Magnetofaba australis IT-1: one gene and its partner. The protein of the gene in region 1 interacts with the protein of each later gene in a pairwise test. Links are inferred from orthologs where the notes say so. Each region holds a gene or a part of one and is shown on either strand. Other genes may lie near its edges.

The links.
Region 2: the proteins of recA (region 1) and dprA interact in binary tests that used the Bacillus subtilis proteins (3 or more experiments, as listed by UniProt). The link is inferred for Magnetofaba australis IT-1 from one-to-one orthologs.

Annotation. Positions count from the first base shown.
Region 1 is NZ_LVJN01000019.1:444,998-448,096, reverse strand. What follows is about bases 84-2,863. They hold recA (recombinase RecA), read right to left. Parts: upstream 2,103-2,863; coding sequence 1,065-2,102; downstream 84-1,064. Other genes in these bases: MAIT1_RS11280 (type IV pilus twitching motility protein PilT), read left to right, coding at 2,362-2,863; parC (DNA topoisomerase IV subunit A), read right to left, coding at 84-939. Also shown: more of parC, read right to left, coding at 1-83; more of MAIT1_RS11280, read left to right, coding at 2,864-3,099. UniProt on the Bacillus subtilis protein: Multifunctional protein involved in homologous recombination, DNA repair and competence.
Region 2 is NZ_LVJN01000021.1:504,347-507,560, forward strand. Bases 161-3,055 are described here. They hold dprA (DNA-processing protein DprA), read left to right. Parts: upstream 161-951; coding sequence 952-2,160; downstream 2,161-3,055. Other genes in these bases: dctP (TRAP transporter substrate-binding protein DctP), read left to right, coding at 161-334; plsY (glycerol-3-phosphate 1-O-acyltransferase PlsY), read left to right, coding at 340-945; topA (type I DNA topoisomerase), read left to right, coding at 2,325-3,055. Also shown: more of dctP, read left to right, coding at 1-160; more of topA, read left to right, coding at 3,056-3,214. UniProt on the Bacillus subtilis protein: Protein that helps load RecA onto ssDNA during transformation. Binds cooperatively to circular ssDNA, is able to bridge different segments of DNA. Favors the loading of RecA onto SsbA- or SsbB-coated ssDNA and formation of RecA-DNA filaments.

The DNA of each region.
Region 1 (3,099 bases):
CGGCTCGTCATTGCGTGAGCGCGGCTCCAGCACGATGCGCAGGGATTCGTCGGACTCATCGCGCACCGTGCTGAGAAACGGGCACTTGCGATCCATGATCAGCGCGGCGATGCGTTCAATCAGCTTGGCCTTCTGCACCTGATAGGGAATTTCGGTGATCACGATGCGCCACAGACCGCGCCCCAGATCCTCCTTCTCCCAGCGCGCGCGGAGACGCAGACTGCCGCGCCCCTCCTGATACACCTCGCGAATCTCATGGGCTTCGGAGACCAGCAAACCGCCGGTGGGGAAATCGGGCCCCGGCAGCTTGGTCATCAACTCGGCCACGTCCACTTGCGGCTTGCGGATCAGCATCAAGCAGGCGTCGAGGATCTCGCCGACGTTGTGCGGCGGCACCGAGGTGGCCATACCCACGGCGATGCCGGCCGCGCCATTGGCCAACAGGTTGGGGAACCGCCCCGGCAGCACCACCGGCTCCTCGCCGGAGCCGTCGTAGGTGGGGCGGAAGTCCACCGTATCCATCTCCAGATCTTCCAGCAGCGCCCGCGCCACGGCGGTCAGACGCGCTTCGGTGTAACGCATGGCGGCGGCGCCGTCGCCGTCGATGTTGCCGAAGTTGCCCTGCCCGTCCACCAGCGGATAGCGCACGGCGAAGTCCTGCGCCAGACGCACCATGGCGTCATAGGCGGCCTGGTCGCCGTGGGGGTGGAATTTACCGATCACGTCGCCCACCACGCGGGCGGATTTCTTATATGCTGAATTGGGATCCAGCCGCAGCGCGCGCATGGCGAAGAGGATGCGCCGATGCACCGGCTTCAGGCCGTCGCGGGCGTCGGGCAGCGCGCGGCCGACGATGGTGGAGAGCGCGTAGGCCAGATAGCGTTGCTCCAGCTCCTCGCGGAGAGAGGCGTCCTGAACGGAAGGGTCGGTATCGCGCATGGGGTCTCGTGGGGACGGAGTTACAGAGCAGAAGATCGTCAAACTCACGACGCGCGCCGCCAGAGCGTTGGCGGCGCGCGTCGCATCAGCGCAGCGTCATGCTTCCTCTATATATAAGGAAGGCGTCACTCTTCGTCGGCGGCGGCGCTTTCAGCCGGAGCCGAGCCATGCTTGGGCGCCAAACCGTTCTGCACGCGGATCTGATCTTCCAACGCGTGCAGGGAGGCGGGATTCTCGGTCATATAGCGTTTGGCGTTCTCGCGCCCCTGACCGATGCGCTCGCCATTATAGGAGTACCAGGCGCCGGACTTCTCCACCAAGCCGGCGTCCACCGCCATATCCAGAATCTCGCCGGAGAGCGACACCCCCTCGCCATAGGTGATGTCGAATTCGCACTGGCGGAACGGCGGGGCCATTTTGTTCTTCACCACCTTCACCCGGGTGCGCGAGCCCACCACCTCATCCTTATCCTTAATCGCCGAGATGCGACGGATATCCAGACGCACCGAGCTGTAGAACTTCAGCGCGTTGCCGCCGGTGGTGGTCTCGGGGTTGCCGAACATCACGCCGATTTTCATGCGAATCTGGTTGATAAACAGCACGATGCCGTTGGTGCGGGAGATGCTGCCGGTGAGTTTGCGCAGCGCCTGGGACATCAGGCGCGCCTGCAGACCCACGTGGGAGTCGCCCATCTCGCCTTCGATCTCGGCGCGCGGGGTGAGCGCGGCCACCGAGTCCACCACCACCAGATCCACCGCGCCACTGCGCACCAGCATATCGGTGATCTCCAGCGCCTGCTCGCCGGTGTCGGGCTGGGAGATCAGCAGCGCGTCCACATTCACCCCCAGTTTGCGGGCGTAGGTGGGGTCGAGGGCATGCTCGGCGTCGACGAAGGCGGCCACGCCGCCCGCCTTTTGGATCTCCGCCGCCGCATGCAGCGCCAGGGTGGTCTTACCGGAGGATTCCGGGCCGAAGATCTCCACCACGCGCCCACGCGGCAGGCCGCCGATGCCCAGCGCCAGATCCAGCCCCAACGAGCCGGTGGAGACGGCGGGGGCGTCCACCACGGCGTCCTCGCTCATGCGCATGATGGAGCCCTTGCCGAACTGACGTTCGATTTGGGAGATGGCGGCGTCAAGCGCTTTGGCTTTCTCTTTATCCATGGACATGCGGACTCCTCGACAGGCGAATATCGGGTTATGTGAGACGATCAGGTTGTATGAAAAGGCGCGCGCTCGACCACAAGCGGGAGCGCGCAGCCCGCCTGTTATACCAAGCTGCGGGCCCCGACCCCAAGGGGCGTTGTTCGCAGCGCGCCATTCCGGGCGTTGCCCGCCTTGCGCCCGGCGGTATACTCTGGCCGGGCCATCGTCGATGGCGCCGGACAAATCATTGACCCATATGAGGGGATTGGATAACGCCATGGACATTTCCGAACTGCTCGCGTTTAGCGTCAACAATAAAGCCTCCGACCTGCACCTGTCCGCCGGCATGCCGCCGCTAATCCGCGTGGATGGCGACATCCGCCGCATCGACGTGCCGCCTCTGGATCACGACACCGTGCACGGCATGGTGTACGACATCATGAACGACAAGCAGCGTCGCGACTACGAGCAGGAGCTGGAGGCGGACTTCTCCTTTGAAGTGCCCAATCTGGCCCGTTTCCGCGTCAACGCCTTCGTGCAGAATCGCGGCGCCGGCGCGGTGTTCCGCACCATCCCCTCGGAGATCCTCACCCTCGAACAGCTCAATTGTCCGGAGATCTTCAAAGAGTTCGCCGCCACCCCGCGCGGCCTGGTGCTGGTGACTGGCCCCACTGGCTCGGGTAAGTCCACCACCCTGGCGGCCATGGTCGACTATAAGAACAAGACCGAGTATGGCCACATCCTCACCATTGAGGACCCCATCGAATTTGTGCACCAGTCGCAAAAGTGCCTGATGAACCAACGTGAGGTGCATCGCGACACCAAGAGCTTCAACAACGCCCTGCGCTCGGCTCTGCGCGAAGACCCCGACGTGATTCTGGTGGGCGAGATGCGCGACCTGGAGACCATCCGTTTGGCGCTGTCGGCGGCGGAGACCGGTCACTTGGTGTTCGGCACCCTGCACACCACCTCGGCGGCCAAGACCATCGACCGTATCGTCGACGTGTTCCCGGCG
Region 2 (3,214 bases), on another replicon or contig:
GCTGGTGGTAAACAATCACTGGTATCGCAGTCTGCCGTCGGAGTTGCGCACTCTGTTGCATTCACGCGCTGAACGGATTTTGACTGTAGGAATCACGCAAACCGCCGCCCAGGAGTCCAATCTGCTTGAGCAGTGGCGCGGCGGCTCGGGTCCGGTGCTGCTGAACCCTCCAGAGGCGGATCTGCTCAAACGTTTTCAGCCGCTGGTGTGGCGCGCCGCCAAGGATCTGGAGTGGCGTCTGCGCACTCGTGACGGCGTGCGCAAACTGTGGCTGGGCAACAATGGCTTCGATCCCAATCAAGCCGATGATCCCCAGTTGGCCGATGTGATGTGACAACCATGATAAATTTACAACCAACAGAAATCATTTATCTATTTTCCGCCTATCTGCTGGGAGCGGTGCCGTTTGGCCTGGTGATCGCCAAGCTCACCGGCGCAGGCGATATCCGTCAGCGCGGCAGCGGCAACATTGGCGCCACCAATGTGCTGCGCACGGCAGGCAAAAAGGCCGGCGCCGCTACGCTGGCGCTGGATATGCTCAAGGGCGCGGCCATGGCCGGTTTGGGCGTGTGGCTGTTTGGCGCGGAGTCGGTGGTGACCATTGCTGGCGCCTTGTTGGTGTTTGTCGGCCACTGCTATCCGATCTATCTGCGCTTTCGCGGCGGCAAAGGGGTGGCCACCGCGTTGGGGGTATTTCTCGCGTGGACGCCATGGGTGGGCGTGATTACCGCAGTTATCTGGCTGGCCTCGGCCAAACTGTTCCGCATCTCCTCATTGGCGGCGATTCTGGCCTTCATTCCTCTGCCTTTGGTGGCGCACTTTTTTGGCAATCCGGCGGCTGTAGTGGGCGGCGCCATGATTACTCCCTGGATTCTTTGGAAACATCGGGCCAATATTATTCGCATCATCCATGGCGAAGAGCCGCGTATTGGTCAAAAGGCCTGATCTGTCATGAGCGATTATCCCAAGGCTCATATCTCCTGGCTGCGCCTGTTAAGAACTCCAGGCATGGGGCCAGTTACCTTATGTCGTTTATTCCACCATTTTGGCTCGCCCATGGCGATTCTGGACGCCTGGCCGGAACTGCTGCTGGGCCGTGGCGGGTTGAAGCCTCAAGCGGCGAAAAAGCTGGGACACGTTGCCGATGAAACATCGGTGATTGCTGAGTTGGATCGGCTCAAAGCGATGAACGTGCGCCTGATTGGCATCGGTTCGCCGGACTATCCGCCACAACTGGCGCAGATTCATGATCCGCCGCCGGTGCTGTTCGCCCAGGGCGACATCACCCAGCTGCATGGGGAGAATCTGGTGGCCATGGTGGGCACCCGCGCCGCCAGTCAGAACGGCTTACGTCAGGCGCGGCGCTTGGCGGGGGAGATGGCGCAGGCCGATCTGATCACTGTGAGCGGGTTGGCGCTGGGCATCGATGCGGCGGCCCATGCGGGGGCGCTGGATAATGGCGGCGGCACCGTGGCGGTGGTCGCTACGGGCTTGGATGTGGATTACCCCAAGCCCAATCGCAAACTCAAACAGCGCATTATTCAGCATGGCTGCCTGATTAGCGAATTGCCGTTGGGTTCGCAGCCGCATCCGGGCGGATTTCCACGGCGCAATCGCATCATCAGCGGTCTGTCGCGGGGTGTGGTGGTGGTGGAGGCGGCGGTCAAATCCGGCTCCCTGATCACCGCCCGCACCGCCCTGGAGCAAGGCCGCGACGTCTACGCCATGCCCGGCCCGGTGGGGGATTATCGCGCCGAAGGGGTCAATCGTCTGATCAAGGATGGCGCGCGGCTGGTGGAGTCGGCGCAGGATGTGCTGGAAGAGCTGCAGTGGTCATTGGGTCGCACGCCGGTGGCCCCGCCGCCTGCGCCGGTTATGCCGCAACTGCCGTTGATGCAGGAGTCCGCCCCTTCTGCGCCTGCGCCGCCAGTTGCTCAGAAATCAGCAACCCCAGCGCCGGTGCATGATGATTCCACTGAACAATCCAGCGATAAACAGACTCTGTTGAAATTACTCGCTGGTGGTCGTTTACATGTGGATGAGTTGACCCGAAACGCCCATTTGAGCGCGGCGGAAATGGCCTCCACACTGTTGCAATTGGAGTTGGAAAGCCGGATTCAGCGTTGCCCCGGGAATTTCATAGAATTATTAAAATCCTGATTTCTATACTATATTTTTGACATTACCCGCGCATTTTTGGTTGGTGGATCAAAAAAGAGCGTTGCGTCCGCATGTCCGATCGGTCCATACCTGTGGGACGCAAATTCAGCCGCTGATTCTCATTCAGCTTTCGATTCAACCTCTTTTCAGCGTTCGGTGCCTTCATGTCCGCTGTCGTCATTGTGGAATCGCCCGCCAAGGCGAAAACCATCAACAAATTTCTCGGTCGCGGCTATAAGGTGGTGGCCACCTATGGCCATATCCGCGATTTGCCCAGTAAGAATGGCTCCGTTGACGTCGATAACGGATTCGCCATGCGCTACGTGGTGCCCAAAACCTCCTCCAAACATGTGGAGGCGTTGACCGCTGCGGTCAAAGGCGCCGACGAAGTGCTGCTGGCCACTGACCCTGACCGCGAAGGGGAAGCGATCTCCTGGCACGTGCATGAGGTGCTGGAGAAGAAGAAGCTCCTCAAGGATAAGACGGTCAAACGGGTGGTGTTCCACGAGATCACCAAAAAAGCGATCCAGGACGCCGTGGCCAACGCCCGCGACATGGATATGGATATGGTCAACGCCCAGCAGGCGCGTCGGGCGTTGGACTATCTGGTGGGCTTTAACCTCAGCCCACTGCTGTGGAAAAAGGTGCGGCGGGGTCTCTCCGCCGGGCGCGTGCAGTCGGTGGCCCTGCGTCTGGTGTGCGAGCGCGAAGAGGAGATTACGGCGTTCAAGCCTCAGGAGTATTGGAGCATCACCGCCAGTGTGGCCAAGGAGGGTCAACAGCGTACGTTTGACGCGCGTTTGGCGGTGGCCGATGGCAAGAAGCTGGATAAGTTCTCCATCGCCGATGAGAAGCGCGCCAAGAGCTTGACCGCAGCCATTGCCGACAAGCCCCTCACCGTCACCAGCATCGAAAAGAAGCAGACCAAGCGCAAACCGGCGCCCCCCTTCATCACCTCCACGCTGCAGCAGGAGGCTTCGCGCAAATTGGGCTTCTCCGCCAAGAAGACCATGACTGTGGCGCAGAAGCTCTATGAGGGCTTGGAGATTCGCAA